Regions from separate parts of the Micromonospora sp. NBC_00421 genome, predicted to be linked through region 3. Evidence: riboswitches for the same ligand, from Rfam matches in the RefSeq annotation. Region 3 holds a riboswitch; each other region holds the start of a gene.
What was found. Region 3 has a riboswitch for cyclic di-AMP ahead of OHQ87_RS21690 (coiled-coil domain-containing protein). Riboswitches for the same ligand answer to the same signal wherever they lie in the genome.

Region 1 (9,363 bases), 1.5 Mb from region 3:
CAGCACCGCCGCGCCGGCCGGCGGACGCCTCTTGTCGCTGGTCATCGGGGACTCTTCGCACCTGTCACGTGGGCCAATGTAGCGCAACGACGGTACGGTTGCGTCCCGACGTGTTTTGCACTACCGTCCACGCAGCGACGAGGCTGCCCGGCACCGCGCCAGCCCACCGAATCCAGCGTCGCGCGCATCCCGTTGGTACGAAAGATCGGAGCGCCCTTCCCATGGCCACCACCGCGCTGGTCGACCCCGAAACGGGCCTGACCCAGGCGCAGCTGGCCGCTCGGCACGGACTGCGGGTCGCCGGCGAGCGCCCGTCCCTGACCGAGTACAGCCGCAGACTGTGGGCCTACCGGCATTTCACCGCCGCGTACGCCAACGCCAAACTGGTCGCTTCGTACAGCAACGCCAAGCTGGGCCAGATCTGGCAGGTGCTCACCCCGCTCACCAACGCCGCCGTCTACTACCTGATCTTCGGCGTGGTGCTCGGGCAGAACACCATCCCGAACTTCATCGCGTACCTGACCACCGGGCTGTTCATCTTCAACTTCACCCAGAGCGCGGTGCTGGCCGGCACCCAGTCGATAAGCGGCAACCTGGGGCTGATCCGGGCCCTGCACTTCCCCCGGGCCTGCCTGCCGCTGGCCGCCACGCTCACCCAGTTCCAGCAGCTGCTGGCCTCGATGATCGTGCTGGTCGGCATCGTGCTGGTGACCGGCGAGCCGCTCACCCTGGCCTGGCTGATGCTGCCGCCGGCACTGCTGCTCCAGGCGGCCTTCAACGCCGGGGTCGTGATGGTGGTCGCCCGGATGGGCTCCAAGGCCAGCGACCTCAAGCAGGTCATGCCGTTCATCCTGCGCACCTGGATGTACGGCTCCGGCGTGCTCTACAGCGTCAAGCTGTTCGACAGGTTGCCGGAGTGGGCCTCGACACTCATCCAGTTCAACCCGATCCTGGTCTACATCGAGCTGGCCCGGTACGCCCTGCTGGAGCAGGCGCCACTGCTCAACGAGTCGCTGACCCAGCTCTGGCTGGTGGCGGCCGGCTGGGCGGTGCTGGGTGGCGTGGCCGGGTTCGTCTACTTCTGGCGCGGCGAACAGGAGTACGGCCGTGGATGACAGGTACGAGACGTCCAACGACGTCACAGTGACCCTGCCCAGGGTCGTCGAGCGGATCCCCACCGTGGTGGTCGACGACGCACACGTGATCTACCGGGTGCACAAGGGCGCCGGGGGCGGGAGCACACCGGTGGCCGCGCTGCGCCGGCTGGTAAAGCGCTCCTCCGCGCCGAACATCCAGGAGGTGCATGCGGTCAAGGGGGTCTCCTTCACCGCGTACCGGGGTGAGGCGATCGGCCTGATCGGCAGCAACGGCTCCGGCAAATCCACCCTGCTGCGGACCATCGCCGGGCTGCTCCCGGTCAACCGGGGCGCGGTCTACACCCAGGGCCAGCCGTCCCTGCTCGGGGTGAACGCCGCCCTGCTCAACGACCTGTCGGGCGAGCGGAACGTCACGCTGGGCTGCCTGGCGATGGGCATGCAGCCCGACGACGTGGCCCGGATGACCCCGGAGATCATCGAGTTCTCCGGGATCAACCAGCGGGGTGACTTCGCCAGCCTGCCGATGCGGACGTACTCCTCGGGTATGGCGGCCCGGCTGCGGTTCTCCATCGCCGCCGCCAAGAAGCACGACGTGCTGCTGATCGACGAGGCGCTCGCCACCGGCGACAAGGGCTTCCGCAAGCGCAGCGAGCAGCGGGTCCGGGAGCTGCGCGAGGGGGCCGGCACGGTCTTCCTGGTCAGCCACCAGCTCTCCTCGGTGCGCGACACCTGCGAACGGACGATCTGGTTGGAGTCGGGGCTGATCCGGATGGACGGGCCCACCGACGAGGTGATCCGGGCGTACGAGGCATTCGCCAACGGCAAGTAGTATTCCGGGCGCACGTAGGGCATCGACCCGGTGCCCGACGGACCGCGTCGTCCCGTTGGGGCGGCGCGGTCCGCGCGTTAAGGTTCATCCCGTCGCCGTGCTGGCGCAATCTTCCGTTCAGGGTGACCCCCGGGACGTGTGCAGACATTCCCCGAGAGTGAGGATCGGCAATGACGCAGGACCACACCACTGGCCCGGACGCCACACCGGAGACCCCGGCGCCGTGGCGGCCCTCGCGGACGGTGGCGGTGGTGCTGGCCGGAGGCACCGGGACCCGGCTGGGCCTGGGCATCCCGAAGCAGTTGCTGAAGATCGCCGGCAAGCCGATCATCGAGCACACCCTGGCCGTCTTCGAGGGCGCCCCGGAGATCGACGAGATCATCGTGCTGATGGCCACCGGCCACGTCGCCGACGCCCAGCAGATCGTCGACAAGGCCGGGTTCCGCAAGGTCAGCAAGGTGATCGAGGGCGGCGAGACCCGTAACGCCACCACCCGGATCGCCCTGGACGCGGTCGGCGAGGGTGACGTCAACATCCTCTTCCACGACGCGGTCCGCCCGCTGGTCAGCGCCCGGATCGTGCGCGAGTGCGTGAACGCGCTGTGGAGCTACACCGCCGTCGACGTGGCGATCCCCTCGGCCGACACGATCATCCAGGTCGACGAGGACGAGTGCATCACCGACATCCCGGTCCGCTCCCGGCTGCGCCGGGGGCAGACCCCGCAGGCGTTCCGCTCGGGCACCATCCGGGAGGCGTACCGGCGGGCCGAGGGCGACCCGGACTTCGCCGCCACCGACGACTGCGGTGTGGTGCTGCGCTACCTGCCCGGCACGCCGATCAAGGTGATCGACGGGTCGGACGAGAACATCAAGGTCACCCACCCGGTCGACGTGCACCTCGCCGACAAGCTCTTCCAGCTCGCCGCCGCCCAGGCGCCCCGGCTGTCGCACCGCAGCTACACCGAGGAGCTGGCCGGTCGGACGATCGTCATCTTCGGCGGCAGCTACGGCATCGGCCACGACCTGGCCGAGCTGGCCCGGGGCTACGGCGCGCAGGTCTTCCCGTTCAGCCGCTCCAGCACCGGCACCCACGTCGAGCAGACCGGCGACGTCGAGGCCGCGCTGAAGACCGCCTTCGAGGCCACCGGCCGGATCGACCACGTGGTGGTCACCGCCGGCATCCTGGAGAAGGGCGCGCTTGCCGAGATGGACGAGGAGACCATGGACCGGGTGCTCCAGGTCAACTTCGTCGGCCCGGTGATCGCCGCCCGGCAGTCCCTGCCGTACCTCCAGCAGACCAAGGGTCAGCTGCTGCTCTACACGTCCAGCTCGTACACCCGGGGCCGGGCGCAGTACGCGCTCTACTCGTCGACCAAGGCGGCGCTCGTCAACCTGACCCAGGCGCTCTCCGACGAGTGGGCCGAGTTCGGGGTCCGGGTCAACTGCATCAACCCGGAGCGCACCGCCACCCCGATGCGCACAAAGGCGTTCGGCGAGGAGCCGGAGCACACCCTGCTGGCCGCCGAGACGGTCGCCCAGTCCTCGCTCGACGTGCTGATCTCCGACCTCACCGGCCAGGTGATCGACGTCCGGCGGGCCCCCGGCGAGCCGGCCCCGGTGCCGGCCCAGCCGACCTCGGCCGCGCAGGACCGGCTGCCCAGCGGCGTCGACGCCGGCTGACCGACCCCCGGAGACGGTACGACATGCGTGGTGACCTGGTCAGGAAACTGATCGCACGGTGCCTGACCACCGGCCTGGCCGTGGTCGCCTTCCTGGTGGTGGCGTTCACCGGGGCCACCGGCTGGGGCCTGGCCCTGGCGGTGGCCGCGCTGGCCGCCGCCGCCTACGAACGCCGGGTCCGCCCCGACGCCGACACCGTCGCCGAGACGGTGCTGCTGGCCGCCGGGATCCTGGTCGGCTACGCCCGCCGGCTCGACGACGGTTTCGACCCGGTGCTGGCGCTGACCGCGCTGCTGCTGCTGGGCCTGGTGCTGCTGGTGGGGCCGCTGCGCGACGCCGGCAACCTGGAGATCCGGGCGGCGAACCTGCCGGTGCGGGCGTGGACCCCGCTGGTCGCCGCCCGGCTCGGCGGCGTACTGCTGGGGCTGCTGGCCGTGGTGGCGGTGGCCGCCGCGTTCGCCCTGCCCGCCGTGCTGGCGCTGGTCGTCGTCCTGCTGGTGGCCGCCGGCTGCGGCGCGGTCGGCCTGGACCTGGCCCGGCGACGGTTCCGGCCCTCGGGCGGGGGCGGCCCGGTGACCCGGGCGCTGCGGGCGCACCAGCCGGAGTTCCTGCTCTACTTCTCCGCCCCGCCCGGCTCGGAATACCAGGTCACCATGTGGCTGCCCTACCTGGAGCGGCTCGGCCGGCCGTTCCTGGTGCTGCTGCGGGAGCCGGAGTTCCTGCCCACGGTCGCCGCCGCGACGAGCGCCCCGGTGGTCTACTGCCCCACCCTCAAGGCGATGGACGAGGCGCTGGTGCCCAGCCTGCGGGTGGCGTTCTATGTCAACCACGGGGCGAAGAACAGCCACTGCATCCGGTTCACCCAGCTCACCCACGTGCAACTGCACCACGGCGACAGCGACAAGGCGCCCAGCGCCAACCCGGTCTCGGCCATCTTCGACAAGATCTTCGTGGCCGGTCCGGCGGCGATCGAGCGGTACGCGCGGGCCGGCGTGGAGATCCCCGCCGAGAAGTTCGTCGTGGTAGGTCGCCCCCAGGTCGAGGCCATCGAGGTACGCCGGGAGGTGCGGCCACTGACCGCCCCGACCGTGCTCTACACCCCCACCTGGACCGGCCACCACGCCGACGCCAACTACTGCTCGCTGCCGGTGGCCGAGCCGATGCTGCGCCGGCTGCTCGACCGGGGCGCCACGGTGATCCTGCGGGCGCACCCGTACACCGGGCAGAACCCGGCCTCGGCCCGGCAGTTGGCGCGGCTGACCGAGCTGCTCGCCGCCGACCGGACCCGCACCGGCCGGCAGCACCTGTGGGGCGCGGCGGCCAGTCGGGAGCTGAGCCTGACCGACTGCGTCAACCGCTCCGACGCGCTGGTCTCCGACGTCTCCGGGGTCATCTCCGACTACCTCTACTCGGGCAAGCCGTACGCGGTGACCGACCTGGGTGTCGACGGCGACGAGTTCCTGACCCGCTTCCCGCTGGCCCGCTCCGGTTACGTGCTGCGCCGGGACATGGCCAACCTGGACGAGGTGCTGACCGGGCTGCTGGACACCGACCCGTTGGCGGCGGCCCGTTGGCAGACCCGCCGTCGCTACCTGGGCGACTTCCCCGCCGACGCGTACGCCGACGGCTTCCTCGACGCCGCCCGCCGGGAGCTGGAGCCTGACCGCTCGCTGCAAGATCGTGCTCGATCCATGTTGTAGTGGCCTCCCTCGAGAAGGAGGCCACTACAACCATGTCCGAGCGCGACCTTGCGGCCGACGCGCGGCGGGCGGTCAGGCGGAGTAGCCCCGGGTGGCGATCCAGTTCGCCAGGGTGGTCACGCTGACCCAGTACGCCGGCAGCGACGGGTCGGCCGAGTCGGCGATCCGGACGATACGGCCGTTGTCCTGGTAGCCGACCACGGCGACGTAGTGGCCGCCGGGGAAGGAGTGCCAGCCGCCGTCGAGATCGGTGACGTCCCCGACCACGTTCGCGACCACGGCCCGCTTGTCGGTGACCGTCGCGACCACGTCGGCCCGCAGCCGCTCGGCCTGCGCGTCACTGGGGGTGCCGGCGAACATCCGGGTCCGGTACGGGTCGCCCTTCACCACGGCGTTGAGCACCCGGGTCGTGTCCTCGGCCGAGTTGGTGCCCATCTCGGTGGTGCCCAACTGGGCGGCGAGGTCGTCCTGGCTGCGCTCGATGCCGGCCGCGCTGAGCGCGTTGCGCACCGCCGCCGGGCCGCAGTAGTAGTAGGTGGTCTGCGCCTGGTACTCGTAGCGGAGGACCTTCGACGACGGCGGCTTCGGAGCTGCCACCGTGCGGGTCAGGTCCGGGTTGGCGGTGGCCCTGGTCTTCGCCCTGGTGACCCGGAGTGATGGGGTGGGGCTCGCCGACGGGCTGGCCGTGGGGGTGGCCGACGGGCTGGTCCGGGCGGGGGCGGCGACCCGGGCCTGGGCGCGGGTGGCGACGTCGTCGAGGCGGGGGGCGGTCTCGGCGACGGCGGTCGAACGCTGCTGGTCGGTCGGGGCGTCGTCGACCCCGGCAGCCAGCGCGGCGGCGCCGGTGGCCAGGACGACGACCGCTGCCGAGCCGACCACCAGCTGGTACGGGCGCTGAGTGGTCAGCCGGCGTAGCTGTCGCTTCATGTGGTGCTTCACAGGGTGTTCCTCCACGGGGCGAGGCGGCCGGGCACGCCGGAGCGGCACGCGGCGGTACGCCACGCGCGGATCGGGTGTTCGGCCGCTCGTTCGGTCGGGACCGCCCGACGGGGGCCGGGCAGCTCGGTGGGCCGCCCGACGAGAGGCCGGGCAGTTCGGTGGGGCCGTCCGACGAGACCGGACGGCGGGGGCTGTCGGCCGGGTCAGCGCGTCAGGCGCGACGGTCCGGCGGCACCCCGGCACCGAGGTGGCGGAACTACCGAGGGGGTGGGGTCGTAGTACACGAGGATGGAACTCCTTCCGCTGCCGCCGACCGGGTTAGCTGACGGATTCGGGCGGGAAGATCGCCCTACCCCGGGCCGTGGCCCGCGGATTCACCCCAGATGGTGCGGTGGGTCCCCGGTTCGTGACTCGCACGATTGAGCGGGTCGGCGCGGCGTCGCCTGCTGCGAACGGGAACCGCACCGGACCGCAGCGACACTACTGGCCGGGTTCTCCCTCGCCAAGCCCCGTGAGCTGCGCAAACATGGTCGAGGCGCACCGTTTTCCGGTGCACTCGGGCACCGACTGGCCGCTCGTGGGGCGACCGGGGCGTCCGTCTCGCGGGGGCGACAACCGGACGCTCCGCCAGCAACCACCGATGATCGTCGTAGTCGATGTGACCACCTGTGACCAGGTGTCCGAATCCCCACGCACGGTGACGCCACCCACGCCGGCCCGGATAACAATTCCGCCCTCGTGACGCCAGGCAGCCCCGATGGCCCGGAGCTGGGACCGGACCACGACGCCGGACCACGACACGGGACCGCGACCCCGGACCGCGACCCCGGACCGCGACCCCGGACCGCGACCCCGGACCGCGACCCCGGACCGCGATGCCGGACCGCGATGCCGGACCGCGATGCCGGACCGCGATGCCGCGACGAAGCGGGGCCGTGGTGGCGGTGTCCATGCCGAGCCGATACCGCTACCGGCGCGGCATCGAGCCGATCATCTCCGGTCAGTTCACCCGGGCCGGGTGCCAGCGGGCGGCGGGTGCCGGACGGGCCGCCGACGTCGCGCTGCGGGGCAACGGAATCCGGCCCGGCCGCAGCCGTTGCGCCGCCGCGTACGCCTCGACGGCCAGGGACCGGGCCGCCTCGGCGGCCAGTTCGGCGTCCCGCCACGCCGCCCGTTCCCGCCCGACCGCGACCCGGTACGCCGTACGCCGGTCCCCGCGGACGGCTCGGGCGAGCATCACCTCGTGTTCGACCGGGTGCCGACGCGGGTCCCAGCCGTCGCGGTGGGCGAAGACGTCCCGCAGCCGCTCCACCGACAACTCCCCCCGCCAGTGCGCCGCCACCGCCTCCTGGTGCAGCCACCGTTCCCGGCCCGCGTACTCGACGGGGGTACGGGGGGTACGCGGGCTGGGCAGCGCACCGGCACCGGCGAACCGGCGGGCCACCGTCTCCGCCTCGTCGTACGCCTGCCAGGCCCGGTCCAGGTCGTCCTGGGCAGCCAGCCAGGCCGTACGACGGCGGTGCGCCGTCTGGGCGGCCCCGGTGGCGGCGACGGCCACCTCCTCGGCGTAGCGGCGCAGATCGGCGACCGGGGGCGGGGCGTCGGGTGGCGGCACGACGGCGGCGGCGTCGGTCGGGTGCTCCCGCTCGGGCCGGGCCACCAGGACGGTGAGCCCGGTCAGGGCGAGGACGAGCAGCGCGGACCAGATGGCGGTGGCGGTCGGGACCTCGATCAGGAACTGGGAGAGCACGGTGTTCACGGTCGGCACCTCGCGGGCGGGAAGCGGAAGAGGAGGCCGTACCGGCGGCGGGTCCGTTGCGGAGGACGTCCGGCCGGGCGGTGCGGGGGTGAGGTTCGTCGCACTGGCGGTCGCGGGTGGGCCCCCGCGTGGGCGGTCAGCCCGCCGGGGGTGCCCGTGGGCCGGCGACGGTGGGCAGCCGCCCGGCGGTAGCCCCCGGGGGCGGGACCGGGACGTTCCGCGCGGCACCGGCCGGCACGGTGAGCGTGACGGCGTCGACCCGGTCTGCGGCGACCACGCCGGCCAGGTCGACCCCCTGGTCACCGGTGCGGATGCCGGTGAGGCCACCGCCCGGAGCGGACAGGGCCGCAGCGGCGTCGAAGGACACCGGCGCGTCGATCGACAGGGCGGCTGCGGGCGACCCCGGGTCGGGCAGCACCGGGTCGGACAGCGCGGAGCCGGACAGCGCCGGCCCGGCGACGGCGAACGCGATCGCGACGGCGAGACCGGTCAGCAGCCGGGACAACCAGCGCGCGACCCACCACAGGGGACTGGCGGGCGCGGCCGGGAACATGTGTCCACGCTACCGCCGAGGTGACCGGCCCGCAGCACCGCCGGGCGTGTCGCCGCGCCGACCACCGGGTGCCCCTCGCCCGGCCTGGGGACTTCCGGGAACACCCCTGGTCGGCAGGGGTGGCCGGAGCACCTGGTGCAGTGGGATCAGTGCTGGTCGCGCGGTCCCGCGTACTCGACGGGACGCCCGTCGCGCGACCCGTCGCCGGCGTCTCTCGGCCCCGGCACGGCGGCAGCGCCGCAGGCGACCACGCCGCCGGAGTCGGCACCGCCGGGAGCAGCACCGCCGGGGACAGCGCCCTCGGGTACAGCGCCGTCGGGGGTGGGCGGCGCGGGTGGGGTACGGCGGCGGGGGGCGAGGCGGCGCATCATCGGCGTCTCCACCCAGCGGTGCAGGGCTGCGGCCAGCACCAGGTTCACCACCAGGAAACCGAGCACGGCCAGCGGCCCCGACCAGCCGGGCAGCCCCACGCCCCAGTGCCCGGTGAGCCGCAGCACGGTCATCATCACCAGCACGTGCACCAGGTAGAAGGCGAACGACACCTCGCCGAGCCAGATCAGTGTGCGGTGCCGCCACGGCGACCAGCGGCCCTGCACGTCCGCCCGGGCCGCCGCCGGGATGACCAGGATGTACGCCACCGACAGCAGCGCCGCCCACATCTCGGCCGGGATCCAGTGTGCCGCCACCCAGACGGCCACGAAGAACAGGCTGGCCAGCGGCAGGCCGGGGCCCCGCCAGTGGCCACGGCGCAGCAGCTCGGCGGCGGCGACGCCCAGCCAGAACTCGGTGGAGCGGACCAGCGGGAAG
Region 2 (9,363 bases), 2.3 Mb from region 3:
GACCGAGCAACCTGGCCGGACCGGACGAGGTGCGGAGGTCGCTCGACCGGCGAGGCGTGGAGGTCGCCAGGGGTGGCGGAGGTCGCGGGGCGGGTATCGGCCCGACGCGGGCGGGCGGCTGCCCGTACCCTCATTCCGCCTGGCACGCACCCGTGCCCGGCGTCGCCGTCGCACAGGAGCCCGTACGTTGACCGACCAGATCACCCTGGAACAGGAGATCGCCGCCGAGCAACGGCATCTCGACCGGGTGTACGCCCGGCTCGCCGAACTGCGCCGCGCGGCAGTCCGCGCCGAGCGGGACGGTTACCGGCTGGCCCGGGTCGGCAACTTCGGCGCACTGGTGGAGCGGGACGCCATGGTCTTCCACGCCGCCCAGCGCCGGCACATGTTGGACGCGGAACACGAGGGGCTGGTCTTCGGCCGGCTGGATCTGCGGGACCGGCAGGTGCTGCACGTCGGCCGGCTCGGGGTGCGCGGGGAGAACGCCGAGACGCTTGTGGTCGACTGGCGTGCTCCGGCCGCCGCCGCCTTCTACCGGGCCACCCCGGCCGACCCGCTGGGGGTGGTGCGGCGGCGCACCATCAGCTCGTCGGCGGAGAAGGTCACCCGGATCGAGGACGAACTGCTCGACCCGGAGGCCGCGCCGCCGGACATGCCGGTGGTCGGCGACGGGGCGTTGCTGGCCACCCTGTCCAGGGCGACCGGGCGGGGCATGCGGGACATCATCGCCACCATCCAGCGGGAGCAGGACGAGGTGATCCGCTCCCCCGCGGCGGGTGTCACGATCGTCTCGGGTGGGCCGGGCACCGGGAAGACGGCGGTGGCCCTGCACCGGGCGGCGTACCTGCTCTATGCCGACCGCAGCCGGTACGCCGGCGGCGGCATCCTGGTGGTGGGTCCGTCGGCGGTCTTCGTGGAGTACATCGCCTCGGTGCTGCCCTCGTTGGGCGAGGAGACCGCCACCCTGCACTCCCTGGGTTCGCTGTTCCCCGGGATGTCGTCGACCCGTACCGACGAGCCCGAGGTGGCGGCGGTGAAGGGTTCGCTGCGGATGCGGCGGGTGCTGGAACGGGCGGCCCGGGACGCGGTGCCGGACAGCCCTCAGCAGCTGCGCCTGCTCTACCGGGGTGCGTTGCTGCGGTTGGAACGGCAGGAGCTGGACCGCATCCGGGACCGGGCGTTGCACCGGGGCGCCCGCCGTAACGAGGTGCGCCGCGCCGGCTTCGACGGGGTACTCGCCGCGCTGTACACGCAGGCCCGCCGGCTGGCCGTCACCGGCCTGCCCGAGCAACGCGCCTTCGAGGACGAGATCATCGACCGGCCGGAGTTCCGGGAGTTCCTCAAGGCGTGGTGGCCCCGGTTGCATCCCCGGCACGTGCTGGGTTGGCTGGCCCACCCGGATCGACTGCACCGGTACGCGACAGGCATCCTCTCCCGGGCGGAGATCGCGTTGCTGGTGAGGGCGTACCGGTCGTTGGACACCGAGGGGTTGACGGTGGCCGACGTCGCCCTCCTCGACGAGCTGGACGCCCTGCTGGGCAAGCCGGTACGCCCGAGGAAGGCCAACCGGGATCCGTTCCAGCTGGCCGGCGGGGTGCGGGAGCTGAGCACCTTCGGTGAACGGCAACGCGCCGCCCGGGCAGCGGACCGGGAGCGACCGGAGGACTACCGCGACTACGCGCACGTGGTGGTCGACGAGTCGCAGGACGTCTCGCCGATGCAGTGGCGGATGGTCGGCCGGCGCGGTCGGCTCGCCTCCTGGACGGTGGTGGGCGACCCGGCGCAGACCGCCTGGACGGGCGACCAGGAGGAGCTGGACCGGGCCCGGGACCAGGCGCTGGGCCGGCGCCGTCGGCACCGGTTCACGCTCTCCACCAACTACCGCAACTCCGCGGAGATCTTCGCGGTGGCGGCGGCGGAGATCCGCCGGCTCTACCCCGACCTGGAGCTGCCGAGCGCGGTGCGGTCCACCGGGGTGGACCCGGTGGCGCTGAACGTCCCGGCGACGGAGCTGGCCCCGGCGACGCTCGACGCGGTGGACGCGTTGCTCGCCGAGGTGGCGGGGACGGTCGGCGTGATCACGCCGGTGCCCCGCCGGGACGAGGTCGCCGGCTGGTTGGGCGACCGGGGCGGGGCGCGGCTCCAGGTGGTGAACAGTCTCCAGGCCAAGGGCATGGAGTACGACGGGGTGGTGCTGGTCTGCCCCGGCGAGATCCGGGCCGATCCGGGCTCCGGGGTACGGACGCTCTACGTGGCACTTTCCCGGGCCACCCAGCGCCTCACCACCGTCGAGCCGACGGGCTGATCCACGGGCTGACCCGCCGGCAGCCGGTCCCGACCTCTCGACGCGGCCCGGGACCGGCCCGCCCTGTCCGCGACCGGCCCGGCCCGGGCCGCCCACGCCTGGCCCCCACCTGGCCGGCTGCCGGGCTGTCACTTGCACACATAGCGATGTGAGCATAGATTGGATCGGGTTCGCGGCGGCGACGGAAGGTGTGGACGTGGGCGCAGGTCATGACCACAGCGCGACGATCAGCAACGCCGCACACCGGCACCGCGGCCGGCTCTGGGCGGCGTTCGGGCTGCTCACCGTGCTCATGCTGGTGGAGGCGGTGGCCGCCTTCGGCACCGGCTCACTGGCGCTGCTCTCCGACGCCGGGCACATGTTCACCGACGTGCTCGGCATCGGGATGGCGCTGGCGGCGATCACCGCCACCCGGCGGGCCGAGCGGGATCCGCAGCGCACCTTCGGGCTCTACCGGTTGGAGGTGCTCGCCGCGCTGGCCAACGCCGTCCTGCTCAGCGGCGTCGCCGTCTATGTACTGATCGAGGCGGTACGCCGGTTCGGCGAACCGGCCGAGGTGCTGGCCGGCCCGATGCTGGTGGTGGCGGTGCTCGGCCTGCTGGCCAACCTCGTCGCGTTCGGCCTGCTGCGCGAGGGCGCCAAGGAGAGCCTCAACCTGCGCGGGGCGTACCTGGAGGTGGTCGGCGACCTGCTCGGCTCCCTAGGGGTGATCGTCGCGGCCCTGTTGATCGCCGGCACCGGCTGGTGGTGGGCGGACCCGGTGGTCGCCGTGGCGATCGGCGTGTTCATCCTGCCCCGCACCTGGCGACTCGGGCGGGCGGCGGTGCGCATCCTGGTGCAGGCCGCCCCGGAACACCTCCAGGTGACTGCCGTGCACGACCGGCTGACCGCCGTACCCGGCGTCGCCGAGGTGCACGACCTGCACGTCTGGACGCTCACCTCCGGGATGGACGTCGCCTCGGCGCACCTGACCATGGCCCCCGACGCCGAGGTCGGCACCGTGCTGGCCGCCGCCCGGGAAGCCCTGCGGGAGGATTTCCACATCGAGCACGCCACCCTGCAGATCGAGCCCGGCGCGGCCCCCGGCGCCTGCGGCCCGACCCACTGGTGATTAGCTTTTTATCCCATTCAAACCTTTTAGCAGTATTCACTCTCGTACCCTCAGTCACGAGGTAGGCAAGTGTCACACGCGTACCGGTAGGCTCGGCTCCGGCCTCCGCCAGGCGGCGCCCACCGGCGCCGGCGGTGGCCGCCGCCTAATCGCCCACCAGGGCGAACCGGGGAACCATGTTCCTGGGGTGCATCCGCGTCAGCGGTAGGGATCTTCCGTCCCGAACCCGTCAGCTAACCCGGTCGGCGGCTGACGGAAGGACATTCGCATGCACGTACGCACCACCACGCGGCTACTGGCCGCAGTCGTCACGGCACTCGCCCTGGGCGTGTCGTCCGCGCCGTTCACCCCGGCCGTCGCCGCGCCCGTCACCCGGCTCGCCGCTCCCGGCGACGACGAGGGCGGCACCCCGGCACTGCGGGACCAGCTGGACGCGGCGAGCAAGGGCTGGGTCGACGCGAAGGCCGCGCTGGAACGCTCCACCAAGCGCCAGCAGGAGTTGGACGGCCAGCTCAAGTCCATCGAGGCACAGCTGGTCGTGCAGACCGGCAAGGTCGGCGAGATCGCCGGCGCGGCCTACCGCACCGGCCGTCTCGGACCAATGTCCGCCCTGCTCAACAGCAACAGCCCGGGTGGCTTCCTGGACCGCGCGGCGGCGCTGGAGACCGTCGCGGCCCGGGAGGACCAGGAACTACGCACGATGATCGAGACCCGGGACCAGGCCACCCGGACCCGGGCCGCCGTGAGCCGGGAGATCACCGAACAGCGCAAGCAGGTCGCCACCATGGGCAAGCGCAAGGAGCAGGCCGAACGCGCGCTGGCGGTGGCCGCCGCCGACAAGCCGACCCCCACCTCCCGGGACTCCGGCAGCTCGGACGGCACGTCCAACAGCAACGCCAAGGGAGCAGCCCGCAACTCCGACGGTTCCTGGCCGTCCGAGTCGTGCAGCGTCAACGACCCGACCCCGGCCAACGGCTGCATCACCCCGCGTACGCTCAACGCCCTCCACCAGGCCAAGGCGGCCGGTTTCACCAGGTACGTCTCCTGCCACCGGCCCAGCGGTTCCGGTGAGCACCCCAAGGGCCGGGCGTGCGACTTCGCCGCCCAGAAGAACGGGTTCGGCGGGGTGGCCAGTGGCGGCGACCGGACGTACGGCAACAACCTGGCCGCGTACTTCATCCGCAACGCCGACCGGCTCGGCGTGCTCTACGTGATCTGGTTCAAGCGGATCTGGCTGCCGAGCAGCGGATGGAAGTCGTACAGCGGGGGCAACGGCGACCCGTCCAGCGACCACACCAACCACGTGCACCTGTCGATGATCTGAGCTGTCCCGGTGGCCCGTCGGCAACGGCGGGCCACCGGAACTGTCCCGCCCTGGGATCGCCGCCCCCAGGTCACCGGCCCGCCCAGCCGACCGCCGGCGCAGGTTGCCGGCCCGCTCAGCCGACCGTCGGCGCATCGCCGGGGCGGCCGTCCAGCGCCGCCCCGAGCCGGCTGGCCAGCCCCAGGTGGGCGGCGCGGGCCTGTCGGAAGGCGTAGCCGAACAACGGCGCCGGCGCGGCCAGGGTGATCTCGACGTCGATGCGCAGCAGGTCACCCTCCACCCGGAGCCGGGTGTGGTTACGGACCGTGGTGCCGGGCTGCTGCCGGGCCACCGTCACGACCTCGTCCGCGCCGACCAGCAGGACATCGGCCTGGTAGGTGACCGGGAATCGCAGCGGCCCCAACTCCAGCCGGTCGGTGATCGCATAGCTGGCCAGGGCACCCGGCCGGGCCGGTAGCCGACGCACCCGGACGATCAGGGGATGCAGCTCCTCCTGCCGGGACAGGTCGCTCAGCAGCGCCATCGCATCCGCCTGTGAGCAGCGCGCCTGCACCGTGTAGCTGAAGCTCTCCCGCCGGACCACCGGGCCTCCTGACCGTCGTCGGTCGCCCGATCGTGCCGTACCGGAGACGGACTGGCAACGTCCCAGCTCGCCCGGCAGCGGACGGTCGGCCTACCCGCTGCCCGGGTCAGGCGCCCGGCAGCACCTCGGGGGTGGCGGCACCGGCGAAGTACGGCTCCGGGGCACCGAAGAGACCGAGCAGGCCGGTGACCCAGAGCTGCCGGTGTACGAACCGGCTCGGCTCGGTGACGATCAGCTTGACGCCACTGACCTCGGCGGTCTGGAACCCGGCGACCATCGCGCTGATCCCGACGGAGTCGATGAAGGTGACAAGTCGCATGTTGAGCTCGATCCGCGCGGGCCGGCCCTTGGCCAGCACCTCGGCGATCGACTCACGTACCTCGTAGGCGGTGTCGACGTCGATCTCGCCCCGCGGGGCGATCTCGATGACACCGGCCGGCAGAACCGACTTCACGATCGACAGGCTCACGCGAGCACCTCCACTCGCCCGTCCCCGGGCGCCTCATCAGTACGCGGGCCGCGACCGAGAGTATTCCTCCGATGGCCTCGGTCGCCACCCCTCGGGATGAGCAATTCGCGGATCCGGACGGACCGGACCGTCCTTCCCCGTACCTTTGCTGGTCCCGTTCTTTCCGACGGACGGCGCAGCTCGGCCGTTCCAACCGTCCCAGAGTAGCGGTCCGGGTCCACCCCGGGCCGAATCCGGCAGCTCGGGCGAGCCTCGCCCGGCATGGCGGTGCAGGTTGTGGCCGGTGCCTAACCTGGGCGAGAGATGGGTCACCACGACGGAGGGACGGATCCATGATCAAGAGACTGCTCGGCCTGGCCGGGGTCGGCGCGCTGCTCGCTCTCGTACTCGCCTGCGGCTTCGGCGGCGGGGGCGGGGGCGACGACGATGACGACGACGACGGTGACGATTTCGCCCGCGCGACGTCCGTCGTCATGGTCCGCTAGAAACCGGCTCTACGCGCTGCCCGAACCGGGGTTTGCGATCCGACCGGCCGGGGCACTGCTCGATGGACAAGGCGGAACCGCTCGGTGACGAGGCGGCACCGCTCGATGACCGGCCGGACACCGGCCGGTCCGAGGACCGTCCCGCGCCGTAGAGACGAAAAGTCCGAAGTGGCCGCAGACTTCGGCACCCGAGGAGGTAGGACACGATGTATGGCAGCAACCTTCTGGAGCGCCGCAGCAAGCCCGAGCGGATCGCCGACCAGGCCTGGCAGCACCTGCTCTCGGCGGTCGACTCCGCCGGCGACAGCGTTCGTGACGCCGCCAGGTCGGTCCGCAGCTCGGGCCTGGCCGACGCCGGCGACATGGTCGGCTCGACCGCCGACGAGGCACGCCGTCGGGCGACGCTCGCCTTCGACGCGCTCGCCGGTCGTCGTCCGGCCCTGCCCTGGACCCTGCTGATCAGCGCGGCGCTGGTCGGTGCAGCGATCGGCTGGGCCGCCGGCACCGCCGCACGGGCCGCCGGCAGTGGGGGTGACCGTGCCGCCGACGACATCGAGTTCGTCGACGTGGACCGGCCCAACTCCCCGGTCGGCCTGGACGACTGACGCATTCCCGCAGGCCCCGGTCACGCCCCTCGGCGTCGACCGGGGCCTGCCTCGTTCCCCACCCCACCACCCGGCCCGCGCGCGACCACACCCACCCGCGCTTGGCGCTCCCCACCCGAGCACCCTCGCTGGTGCCCCCACAACATCCATGTTGTAGTGGCATCCCCCAGCCACGAAGCCACTACAACACGGACAACACCGTTGCGTTAACGCCATGGGCGGCTGGTCAACCCGGGACAGGAAGTGCCCGATCGGGGAGCGGGGTGGGCCCGCTCGGCGATCATGGAGTGGTGGTGCCGACCTTGGGGCTTTACGGGCGTTCTGTCACCCACCACAACTCCATGATCGGCGAGGCAGCGGCGGTTGACGAACAGCCGTTCCCCCTAACGCAACGGTGTTGACAACATGGATCGAGCACGATCTTGGGCCGTGTTGCGCGGGCAGGAGCAGGAGCGAGGAGAAGGAGCGAGGGCTAGGGCGAGGGCGGAGCCCGCGCCCGACACCGCAACATCACCTCAAGCGAGTTGATCAAGGGCCGCGACAGGGCGTACCGGCGAACATGCCGCCGGCTCCCCCGGAGGATCGGGGGAGCCGGCGGGTGGGGCAGGTGGGGGTACGTCGTCAGCGACTGGTGCAGGTCAACGCCGGAACGGTGTTGCTGCCGGTGACGTTGGCGGTGAAGCCGATGCTGGCGGTCGCACCGGCACCGAGCGCACCGTTCCACCCGGCGTCGCGTACCGAGACGGTCGCTCCGGTCTGGGTGTAGGTGCCGCCCCAGAGCGAGTTGATCGTCTGCCCGTTGGCGAACGTCCAGCCCAACGTCCAGCCGGCGATCGCGCTGGTGCCGGCGTTGCGTACCGTCACCTCACCCTGGAAGCCACCGGGCCACGACCCGGTCACCTTGTACGTCGCCGCGCACCCACCGGTCGTCGGCGGCGGCGTGGTGGGCGGGGGCGGCGTGGTGGGCGGGGGCGTGGTGGGCGGGGGCGTGGTGGGCGGCGGCGTGGTGGGCGGAGGGGTCGTCGGCGGGGGCGTGGTGGGGGTGGTCGGGGTGGGGGTGCCGCCGAGCCGGTCGGCGACCAGGATGCCCCGGCCGTTGGTGCCCAGGTAGACCCGGCCGTAGACCCTCGGGTCGCCGGTCAGCGCCTCGCCCGCGTTGCCGTACTGGTGCTGGTCGTCGTTGATCCGCACCCAGGCCGCGCCGGCGTTGTCGGAACGGTAGACACCGGCCTTGCCGTCGACGGTGCCGAAGGTGAACACCGCCGGGTACGTCTGCCCGGGGGCGGCCTTGCCGAAGCCGACGTTCACCGCCGCCGTCACGCCGGCCAGCTTGGTGAAGGTGGCCCCGGAGTCGGTGGAGTGCCACAGCCCACCCTCGCCGGCCAGCCAGATGTCCCCCTCCTTGCCGGGTACCGCCTTGAACTTGACGGTGCCGGTGGTGGGCAGGCCGGTGGCGGCGGAGGCGGTGAAGCTGGCCCCGCCGTTGCTGCTGACGTAGAACTTCCCGCCGCTGAAGCCGTAGAACTTGTTCTTGTTGACCCGGTCGGACTCGACCACCGCGTTGGCCGGGATGCCGGTGGCGGCGGTCCACGAGTTGCCGAACCCGACCGAGCGGATCACCTGCTGCCCGGCATCACCGGGGGCCCAGACGAACTGGCTGCCGTCGGCGGCGGCGGCGACCGTGCCGCCGTTGTTGACCCCGCCCGGCTCGCTGCCCTGGAACCAGTTCGCCCCGCCGTCGGTGGAGAACGCGATGTGGCTGTCGTTGGGGCGGTCGGCGTCGGTGAAGTTCCCGGCCCGGACCATCGTCGCCGGGGTGGACTCGGCATAGTCGAGGCTGGTGGTGCTGGTGAAGACCGGCTGGGTGAACAGCATCGGCGGCACCGCGTCGAGGTCGGTGTGCCGGAATCCGCCGATGTCGCCGAGCCCGCTGATCAGCGGCGCCCCGGTGGGCGGGCTGATCAGGTCGAGCACGGCGGTCTCCTCCAGCCCCTTCACCATCGGCTTGATGGTGAACTGGCTGCCGGTGTCCCACTTGGTGAGGTCGGTGCTGCCGTAGATGGTCGCGCCGGTGCCGTACATGAAGCGGTTCGAGTCGAACGGGTCGATCTCCACCGACTCGTTCATCCAGCCCAGCTTCGGGGTCTCCTCGGGCGGGGCCGGGTTGGCGCCGAAGGTCAGCCACGGCACCGAGCTGATGTCCATCTTGAATTTCTTGGTGCGGTCCGGGTAGCTGCCGAACTCCCAGATCCGGGTCCAGGTCGCCCCGCCGTCGGTGCTGCGCCAGAAGATCGCGTCCGGCCACCAGGAGATCTGGGTGGCGACCATCAGGGTGTTCGGCTTCTGCCTGTCGATGGTCAGCCCGGAGTAGCCGAAGTAGGCGTCGCTGCTTGACGACGGGATCGGGCTGATCTGCGTCCACGTGCCGGTGGCCCGGTTGAACTTCCACACGTCACCCTTGCCCCCGTCGTACGGGCCGCC
Region 3 (9,363 bases):
AAGACCGAGGAGAAGGCCATCGCCGCGCCGGCGATCATCGGGTTGAGCAGGCCGGCGGCGGCCAGTGGCAGCGCTGCCACGTTGTAGGCGAACGCCCAGAACAGGTTGCCCTTGATCACGGCGAGGGTGCGCCGGGAGAGCCGGATCGCGTCCACTGCGGCGGTCAGGTCGCCCCGGACCAGGGTCAGGTCGGACGCCTCGATCGCCACGTCGGTGCCGGTGCCCATGGCCAACCCCAGGTCGGCCTGGGCCAGGGCGGCGGCGTCGTTGATCCCGTCACCGACCATGGCGACCGTACGGCCCTGTGCCTGGAGCCGGCGGACCACGTCGACCTTGTCGACCGGCAGCACCTCGGCGGTCACCTGGTCGATGCCCACCTCGGCGGCGACCGCCCGCGCGACTGTGGCGTTGTCCCCGGTGAGCAGCACCGGAGTGAGGCCCAGGGCACGCAGGCCGGCGATCGCCGCCCGGCTGGTGGGCCGGACCACGTCGGCGACCGCGAGGACGCCCCGGGCCCGCCCGGACCAACCCGCCACCACCGCCGTACGGCCGGCGGCCTCCGCCTCGGCCACCGCCCGGACCACCTCCTCCGGTACGTCAAGACCCCGCTCGCGGAGCATTCCCGGCCGCCCGACGACGAGGTCGTGGCCGTCGACGGTGCCGGTCACGCCCAACCCCTCGGTGGCGGCGAACCCGGTGACCGACGGCAGTTCACCGGCCTCGGCCGCGCCGGCCGCGACGGCCCGCGCGATCGGATGCTCCGAGCCGGCCTCCACCGCCCCGGCGAGCCGGAGCAGTTCGGCCTGGTCCTGCCCGTCGGCGGGGCGGACGTCGACCAGGGTCATCCGGCCGGTGGTGACCGTGCCGGTCTTGTCCAGCACCACCGTGTCGACCTGGCGGGTGGACTCCAGCACCTCCGGCCCCTTGATCAGGATGCCGAGCTGGGCCCCCCGCCCGGTGCCGACCAGCAGCGCGGTCGGGGTGGCCAGACCGAGGGCACACGGGCAGGCGATGATCAGCACGGCCACCGCGGCGGTGAAGGCGGCGGTCGGACCGGCACCGGTGCCCAGCCACCAGCCCAGCGTGCCGACGGCCAACGCGATCACGATCGGCACGAACACCCCGGAGATCCGGTCGGCCAACCGCTGCACCGCTGCCTTGCCGGTCTGTGCCGCCTCCACCAGTTTCGCCATCTGGGCGAGCTGGGTGTCCGCACCGACCCGGGTGGCGGTGACGACCAGCCGGCCGCCCGCGTTGACGGTGGCGCCGGCCACCAGGTCGCCCGGTCCGACCTCGACCGGCACCGACTCGCCGGTGAGCATGCTGGCGTCGACCGCCGAGGTGCCCTCCTCGACCCGCCCGTCAGTGGCGATCTTCTCGCCCGGTCGGACCACGAACCGGTCGCCCACGACGAGCTGGTCGACCGGGATCCGGGCCTCCGTGCCGCCCCGCAGCACCGCGACGTCGCGCGCGCCGAGTTCCAGCAGGGCGCGCAGGGCCGCCCCGGCGGTCCGCTTGGACCGGGCCTCGAAGTAGCGACCGGCCAGGAGGAACAGGGTCACCCCGGCGGCGGCCTCCAGGTAGATGTTGCCGGCCCCGTCGGTGCGGGTGACGTCCAGGCGGAACGGGTGGGTCATCCCGGGCATCCCGGCGTCGCCGAGGAAGAGCGCCCAGAGCGACCAGCCGAACGCGGCGAGGGTGCCGAGCGAGACCAGGGTGTCCATGGTCGCCGCGCCGTGCCGCAGGTTGGTCCAGGCGGCCCGGTGGAACGGCAGCCCGCCGTACGCCACCACCGGGGCGGCCAGGGTCAGCGACAGCCACTGCCAGTAGGTGAACTGCCAGGCCGGCACCATCGCCAACACGATCACCGGCACGGTCAGCACGGCCGACACCCGCAGCCGGGTACGCAGGGCGGTCAGCTCGTCCACCGACCCACCGGCCGGTTCCGCCCCGGCGGGGGTGGGCGGCGGCGGCACGACTGCGGTGTAGCCGGTCTTCTCGACGGTGGCGATCAGGTCGCCCGGGGTGATCTCGTCGGCGTACCGGACGGTGGCCTTCTCGGTGGCGTAGTTGACGGTCGCCTCCACGCCGTCCATCCGGTTGAGCTTCTTCTCGATCCGGGCGGCGCAGGACGCGCAGGTCATCCCGCCGATGGTGAGTTCGATCAGGTGGGGGGCGGTGGGCAGGTCGTTCGCGGTCGGGGTCATCGCGGCACCTCCGGTCGACCGTGGGGGTGACCTGCCCCGCCGGTGACGGTCCCGGTCGGCGTCGGGTCGGGGCCGGGGGCAGGGGCGTCGGTGGGGCGGGTGGGATCCGGGGTGTGCGCCGGGTCGTGGCGGGTCTCGGCGGGCGGGCGTACGGGGCCGGTCAGCTGACCGGCCCCGTACGCCGCGCCGAACACCACCGCGAGACCGAGGGCGAAGCCACCCAGCCTGGTCGCCGTGTTCATCGGTTGCCCCGGCCCCCGGCGGGCCGGTGGCCCGTCACGCCTCGACGAGGTCGTAGCCGGCCTCGTCGACGGCGGCGCGCACGGCCTCGGTGTCGAGCGGACGGTCGCTGGTGACGGCGACCCGGCCGGAGGAGAGGTCCACCTGGACGTCGGTGACGCCGTCGAGCGCGCCCACCTCGCCGCTCACCGCGTTGACGCAGTGCCCGCAGGTCATGCCGTTCACCTGGTAGTTCGTGATCATCGAATGTTCCCCTCCCACTCTTCGAACATACCCCCTAGGGGTACCTTTCCCGGCGACCGTAGCATACCCCCCAGGGGTACGCTATCGTGGTGGTCATGACCACACCGAGTACCCCGGTCCGGGGCTACACCACCAGCAAGGACCAGCTGCTGGCCCGGCTGCGCCGGGTGGAGGGCCAGGTCCGGGGCATCGAGAAGATGGTCGACGACGACCGGTACTGCATCGACGTGCTCACCCAGATCTCCGCCGTGCAGGCCGCCCTGGACAAGGTCGCCCTCGGCCTGCTCGACGGCCACGCCCGGCACTGCATGCACGAGGGGGCCGCCGAGGGCCGGGCCGACGAGATGGCCGCCGAGATGATGGCCGCCGTCGGTCGCCTGATGAAGCGCGGCTGACCCACCTCCGGTGCGGACCGGGGGGCATCCCGTCTGCGAAGCACCCGCACCGTGACGAGCCGGAGCCCTGCCGGCAGGGTCGACCACGCCGGTCGGCCGGGACGCTGGCTACCATCGTCCGACGACGACCCGCCGCCCGTGGGATGAACCGGTTGGCCAACTGACACGTATCCCGTCCCGGATCGTTGGGAGGACTCGCACACATGGGCGCCGACCACACCCGTCCCGCTCCGTCCACCCCGCCCGGGGTGCGGCGGATCCTCGTCATGACCGTGGTGCCGCTCATCGTCGTCACGGTGATCGCCACGCTGGCGCTCTGGCCGGGTGACACCCCGCAGATCGACCAGGGGGATCAGGTCCCCCGCCACCACGGCACGGTGACCCGGGTGGTGACCGAGGCCTGCCCGCCCGCCCCGCAGACCCCCGACGGCCCGTCCGGGGCGGCAGCCGGTCCGTGCGGCACGGTGACGGTCTCCGTCGAGCAGGGGCCGGACAGCGGGAAGCAGGTCGAGACGCCGATCCCGTCCGGCCCCGGCGCACCGACGGTGGCCGTCGGTGACCGGGTGGTGCTCGTCGCGTTGGCCGACCCGACCGATCCCTCGACGAGCAGTTACCACATCGCCGAGCACCAGCGGGGTACGCCGCTGCTCTGGCTGGTCGCCCTGTTCGCGGCGGCGATCGTGGCGTTCGGCCGGCTGCGCGGGCTGGCCGCGCTGGCCGGTCTGGGCGCCAGCTTCGCCATCCTGTTGACCTTCGTGGTGCCGGGCATCTCCGCCGGGGGCGCGCCGCTGCCGATCGCGATCACCGGCGCCGCGCTGATCATGTTCGTGGTGCTGTACCTGACCCACGGGATCACCGCGCAGACCTCGGTGGCGGTGCTCGGCACGCTGGGCAGCCTGGTGCTGACCGGCGTGCTGGGCACGCTGGCCACCGCCGCCACCCACCTGACCGGGTACGGCAGCGAGGAGGCCACCACGCTGTCGATGTACCAGCGTGACGTGGACCTGCACGGCCTGCTGCTGGCCGGGATCATCATCGGTTCCCTCGGCGTGCTGGACGACGTGACGGTCACCCAGTCGGCCACCGTCACCGAGCTGGCGCACGCCAATCCGGGGTTGTCCCGGTTGCAGCTCTACCGGGCGGCGACCCGGGTCGGCCGGGCGCACATCGCCTCCACGGTCAACACGATCGTGCTGGCCTACGCGGGAGCCTCGTTGCCGCTGCTGCTCCTGCTCACCGCCGACAGCCGGCCGGTGGGGCAGATCCTCACCAGCGAGTTCCTGGCCCAGGAGATCGTCCGCAGTGCGGTGGCGACCCTCGGCCTGGTGGCGGCGGTGCCGCTGACCACCGGGTTGGCCGCGCTGGTCACCACCGCCGGGCGCGGTCCCGCCGACGCCGACCCGACCGGGCCGACACCCACCCCACGCCCCGCGCCCGACCGCGCCGAGGCGCTGGCGGCGCTGAGCGCGCCCCGGCACGGCGAACCGTCCACCCCGGCCCCCACCCGGTGGCCGGACCCGGAAAGGAGCACGGACTCGGCATGGTGACACTCCGCTGCGTAACCGGAGGCGAGGTCGCAGTTGTCGGCCGCGTCACTGGTCACGCCCGGTTATCGGAAAAATACACATTTTGTCGAGTTGTGACCGTAGATCCCCGGTACGACTCTCGGGTAACCTCGCTGCCGGTCACCGCCGAAGGCGCCCACCGGTGCCAGCGGGGCCACCGCCCAATCGCCGTACGGCGAGCCGGGGAACCGAGCACCTGGGGTGAATCCGCGCCAGCGGTAGGGGCCACTTCCGTCCCGAACCCGTCAGCTAACCCGGTCGGCGGTCGACGGAAGGGAAAACTGTGACGGCACCCCTACGCCGCTGGATGACTCCGGCAGTGGCCGTACTCGCCGCCCTGGCGATCGTCGCCGGTCCGGCAGCCGCCCCCGCGGCAGCCGCCCTCAACGCGCCCACCCCCTCCGGGCACGAGGAGGACGAGGAGCCGAAGCTGCTCACCGACGTCATCGAGGCCACCAACCGGGATTACTCGGCGGCGAAGAACCGGCTGGAGAAGTCCAAGAAGCGCCAACTCGAGTACGCCATCGAGGTGGAGAAGGCCGAGCAGGAGCTGGCGGCGCTGGCCCCGCAGGTAAACGAGATCGCCGCCCAGTCGTACCGGACGGGTCGGGTCGGCGCGGTCGCCGCGCTGCTGGAGAGCGACGCCCCGGACACCTTCGTCCGGCGGGCCGCCGCCCTGGACGAGCTGAACATGGTCAACGCCGGCAAGCTGGCCGAGGTCAACGAGGCCAGGACCCGGGCCGAGAACGCCAAGCTCGCCGTCGACGCCGAAGTGCGTGAGCAGCAGAAGCAGACCAACCTGATGGCCAAGAAGAAGACCGAGGCCGACAAGGCGCTGGCCCTGGTCGGCGGCCGGGGCTTCACCGGTGGCCTGGTCAACGCCACCTCGCCGGTGGCCCGCGTCGCCCCGGGCCAGACCTCCGACGGCGAGTGGCGCGGCGAGTCGTGCAGCGAGAACGACCCGACCACGTCGGGCTGCATCACGCCGCGCACGCTGCACATGTACAAGGAGGTCAAGCGGGCCGGCTTCAGCCGGTTCGTCGGCTGCTACCGCCCGGGTGGGCCGTGGGAGCACCCCAAGGGCAAGGCGTGCGACTGGTCGTTGCAGAACAGCGGCTTCAGCCCCTGGCACAACAACGACACCCGGATGTACGGCAACAACCTCGCCGCATTCCTGATCCGCAACGCGGACCGGCTGGGCATCTACTACGTGATCTGGAACCGGCAGATCTGGTTCCCGGCCAACGGCTGGAGCTCGTACTCCGGACCGTCCAACCACACCGACCACGTACACGTGTCACTGCTGTAGCAGTTCATGATCGACACGAGGGCCGCCCGGCTGAGCCGGGCGGCCCTCGTCGTGATCGCGTCTCAGCCGGCGACGGCCGCCGGCTCGCCGGCCGGCGCGGCGTCGGCACCCGGCGTCGCCCGGACGGACCCGGGCACCGTGGCGGTGAGGGCGGACGACTCGGCGGGAGCGTGGGCCGGGGCCACCGGGCGCACCTCACCGGCGGCCAGCCGGTAGGACATGCCGACCACCGCGCAACGCCCGGCCGCCACCTCGGCGGCGATCACCGGGGAGTTGCCGAGCAGCACCTCGACGGTCTGTGCGATGTGGATGTCGACGATCCCGTCGATGTCGTGCACCCCCTCCTGGGCCGCCCGACGCAGGCTGGGCCCGACGGCGGCGACCACCGAATAGAGGTGCCCGGGGGGTTGGGTGCCGGTGCGGGCCGCCTCCCGGGCTGCCTGCACCGCCCCGCAGGAGTCGTGCCCGAGGACCACCACCAACGGGGTGCCGAGCACCGTCACCGCGTACTCGACGCTGCCGAGCACCTCGGGCCCGGCGGTGTGCCCGGCGGTCCGGACCACGAAGAGGTCACCCAGACCCCGGTCGAAGATGATCTCGGCGGCGAGCCGGGAGTCGGAGCACCCGACGATGACCGCGAAGGGGTGTTGGCCGTCGGCGACTGCCGCCCGGTGGCCGGCGCCCTGGTTGGGGTGCCGGGGCGCCCCGGCGACGAAACGCCTGTTGCCGGCTTGCAGCTCGGCCAGCGCCTGGGTCGGAGTGATCGGGGCCATTGCCTCACCTCGGTCCGGGATCGCACCTGGTCACGCCGGCCGGCGGCGACGACGGCCGTGTCCCCACGGTCACACGCAGCGAAAGGTACGTCAAGATTTCGTGATACACGTTTCAGGCGTTGGTCCGGGGGATGTCGACGGCGGGTCGAACGCCGGGCGTGGGCGGACGCGAACACCGGCCGGCGGCGGGCTTTCCGGGTACGGGCCATACGATGACCGGCATGGCAACGACGGCAGGCGGCACCGGGAGCACCCGGAACTGGACGTTCCTCACCAACCACGGTCACGTGCTGCTCGCCATCGCCCGCAACCCCACCGCCCGCCTGCGGGACGTCGCAGGGGAGGTCGGGGTGACCGAACGGGCCGCCCAGGCGATCGTCGCGGACCTGGAGGCCGGCGGCTACCTGCGGCGTACCCGGGTCGGCCGCCGCAACGAGTACACGATCGACCCGAGCGGGCACTTCCGGCACCCGGCCGAGGCCGACCGCCAGGTCGGTGACCTGCTCGCCCTCTTCACCCCCGACCCGGCCGACTCCGACGCCTGAGCGGCAGGTGTCCGCCACCCGGCACCCGGTGGCCCGGGTCACCGGTCCGGTCGGATCGCCGACGCTGCGCGGACGGCCGGGTGTGGATAGGCTGTACGGGTGATCCGCGTAGCTTCCGCCCCGCCCGTCTGGGTGTCGAGGCTGCGCGACCTGACCCGGCTGGCGGTGACCGCGCTGGTGCTCGCGGTCGGTCTCGGTGGGATGTTCGCCACCACCGGCGGCCCGGCCGCCACCGCTGTCCGACCGCCCGTGGTGACCTCCCGGGTGGCTGCGCTGCCCGGCGAAGACCGGCCCGGAAACGAGCGGTTCGCCGACACCCGCCCCGGTGACGAACGGATCGTCGACGAGACCGTCCGGCCGGATCCGCTGCCGGCCGCCTCCGCCGAAGGCTCCACCGCGCGGGCCCCCGAGGCGACGCCGGACCCGGCCCGGGACGCCACCGGCCGACGCGGTCCACCCCGGAGCTGAGCGGCGCGGCACCCCTCGGTGCCCGTCCGGCCGCCGCGAACGGCCGCTCCCGACCGAGATCCGGTCCGGCGCGAGCCGGCCCGGTGGTCCCAGGACCCGCCGCCCACAGCTCCCCGTCCGTCGGGCTTCCGTCCGTCCACATCGTTGTACCACCGTGAGGTGCTGGTAATGCAGACCGTGTTCTCCGCCGTCCTGCCCGATGTCCCCGCCGCCGCCGGAATCTGGCTGATCCTGCTCGCCGTCGCGGCCGTCGCCGTCGCGGTCCTGGTGGTCCGTCCCGACCGGCTCCGGCCGGCGGTGACAGGCCGGTTCCGGGAGGCCGCCCTGCCGACCGACCCGGAGCGCGCCGAGCAGGACCGGGAGCACACCCGGTACGCCGAGGAGGTGGCGGTGGCAGCCGACCGGGCCGGCACCACCGCCGGCCGGCTGCGCGCCGAGTGGTTGGCCGCCCAGGACGAGGTCGAGTCGGCCTGGGCGACCCTGGAGTCGGCCGAGGTCCACCTCAGTCGGCTCGTCGCCGCCGCGGCCATGCCGCTGCCGCACACCGGCCAGACCCCGGCCGAGTACGCCGACCGGGAGCGCTGGCTGCACCGGGCCGCCGTGGACGCGCACCAACGGGGCGAGTTGTCGGACGCACAACTCGACGACGTCTTCGCGCACCGCGCCGGCTGGGACCCGCGCCGGCACCCGGTGGAGCAGGAACTGGTGCTGCGCCGCGCGACGCGGGACCACCTGGCGGCCCGGCACCGGGCGGCGGTCGCGCGGGAGCAGGCGGCCTGGCGGGCCGCCGACCTGGCCGGCGCCGCGGCCCGCAGCCTGCGTGACGAGGCGTTCGCGGCGATCGACCGCCGACCGGAACGGGCCGAGTCGGTGGTGCCGATGCCGGAGAACCCCCGCCCGTGGGCGGAAACCACCCGGGAGAACACCACCGTGGCGCGCGGTCGGGCCGCCGTCGCCGCCTACTGACAGAGATGATGTTGGTGAGCACCTCCCGCCCGGGGTCTGACCCAGCTACTGACTGACTTCGGGTCCTTAACGGGATTTGTCGGCCTCGGTCGGGAGGTGCTCGTGCACTCACTGGACGTGGCGTTGTGACTTCATAGGAGCCTGGCTAGAGGCCCCGTCTCTGTCTTGTCCGCGTTGCCCGGCTGGTGCGTGCCGCCCTGCTGCCAGCCACGAACGACAGGACGACGATGCCCTCTATTACACCCGATATCGCCATGATCGAGGTCGCCGGCGGCGTCGATACTCACCTGGACACCCACACCGCGGCGGTGATCGACCAGGTCGGCCGAGTGTTGGGCACCCAGCAGTTCCCGGCCACGGTGGCCGGCTACACCGCGTTGTTGGCCTGGATGCGCGGTTTCGGTCGCCTGGGGCGAGTCGGGATCGAGGGCACCGGCGCTTATGGGGCCGGTCTGGCCCGCCGGCTGCGCGACGAGCAGGTCGAGGTGATTGAGGTCGACCGGCCCGACCGTAAGACCCGCCGGTTCCAGGGCAAGTCCGACCCGATCGACGCCATCCAAGCGGCCAAGGCCGCCCTGGCCGGCGACCGGACCGGGATCCCCAAGCAGCGCGACGGCCGCGTCGAAGCCCTGCGCAACCTGCGGGTGGCCCG

Region 1: another riboswitch for cyclic di-AMP. It lies ahead of OHQ87_RS14945 (C39 family peptidase); the one in region 3 lies ahead of OHQ87_RS21690 (coiled-coil domain-containing protein).
Region 2: another riboswitch for cyclic di-AMP. It lies ahead of OHQ87_RS00925 (coiled-coil domain-containing protein); the one in region 3 lies ahead of OHQ87_RS21690 (coiled-coil domain-containing protein).

Annotation. Positions count from the first base shown of each region.
Region 1 covers NZ_CP107929.1:3,600,022-3,609,384, forward strand. The annotation lists gene OHQ87_RS14920 (TetR/AcrR family transcriptional regulator) at 1-45, opposite strand, end outside; gene OHQ87_RS14925 (ABC transporter permease) at 222-1,115, shown strand; gene OHQ87_RS14930 (ABC transporter ATP-binding protein) at 1,108-1,926, shown strand; gene OHQ87_RS14935 (bifunctional cytidylyltransferase/SDR family oxidoreductase) at 2,097-3,605, shown strand; gene OHQ87_RS14940 (CDP-glycerol glycerophosphotransferase family protein) at 3,629-5,305, shown strand; gene OHQ87_RS14945 (C39 family peptidase) at 5,378-6,232, opposite strand; cyclic di-AMP (ydaO/yuaA leader) riboswitch at 6,537-6,680, opposite strand; gene OHQ87_RS14950 (hypothetical protein) at 7,245-8,003, opposite strand; gene OHQ87_RS14955 (hypothetical protein) at 8,140-8,556, opposite strand; gene OHQ87_RS14960 (acyltransferase family protein) at 8,703-9,363, opposite strand, start outside.
Region 2 covers NZ_CP107929.1:200,256-209,618, reverse strand. The annotation lists gene OHQ87_RS00935 (HelD family protein) at 188-2,305, shown strand; gene OHQ87_RS00930 (cation diffusion facilitator family transporter) at 2,502-3,416, shown strand; cyclic di-AMP (ydaO/yuaA leader) riboswitch at 3,549-3,680, shown strand; gene OHQ87_RS00925 (coiled-coil domain-containing protein) at 3,685-4,740, shown strand; gene OHQ87_RS00920 (SRPBCC family protein) at 4,856-5,323, opposite strand; gene OHQ87_RS00915 (STAS domain-containing protein) at 5,430-5,792, opposite strand; gene OHQ87_RS00910 (hypothetical protein) at 6,125-6,277, shown strand; gene OHQ87_RS00905 (hypothetical protein) at 6,484-6,882, shown strand; gene OHQ87_RS00900 (cellulose binding domain-containing protein) at 7,504-9,363, opposite strand, start outside.
Region 3 covers NZ_CP107929.1:5,137,310-5,146,672, forward strand. The annotation lists gene OHQ87_RS21665 (heavy metal translocating P-type ATPase) at 1-2,207, opposite strand, end outside; gene OHQ87_RS21670 (hypothetical protein) at 2,204-2,449, opposite strand; gene OHQ87_RS21675 (heavy-metal-associated domain-containing protein) at 2,484-2,690, opposite strand; gene OHQ87_RS21680 (metal-sensitive transcriptional regulator) at 2,786-3,085, shown strand; gene OHQ87_RS21685 (YibE/F family protein) at 3,289-4,632, shown strand; cyclic di-AMP (ydaO/yuaA leader) riboswitch at 4,799-4,930, shown strand; gene OHQ87_RS21690 (coiled-coil domain-containing protein) at 4,934-5,959, shown strand; gene OHQ87_RS21695 (carbonic anhydrase) at 6,022-6,732, opposite strand; gene OHQ87_RS21700 (helix-turn-helix transcriptional regulator) at 6,945-7,277, shown strand; gene OHQ87_RS21705 (hypothetical protein) at 7,377-7,745, shown strand; gene OHQ87_RS21710 (hypothetical protein) at 7,914-8,711, shown strand; gene OHQ87_RS21715 (IS110 family transposase) at 8,966-9,363, shown strand, end outside.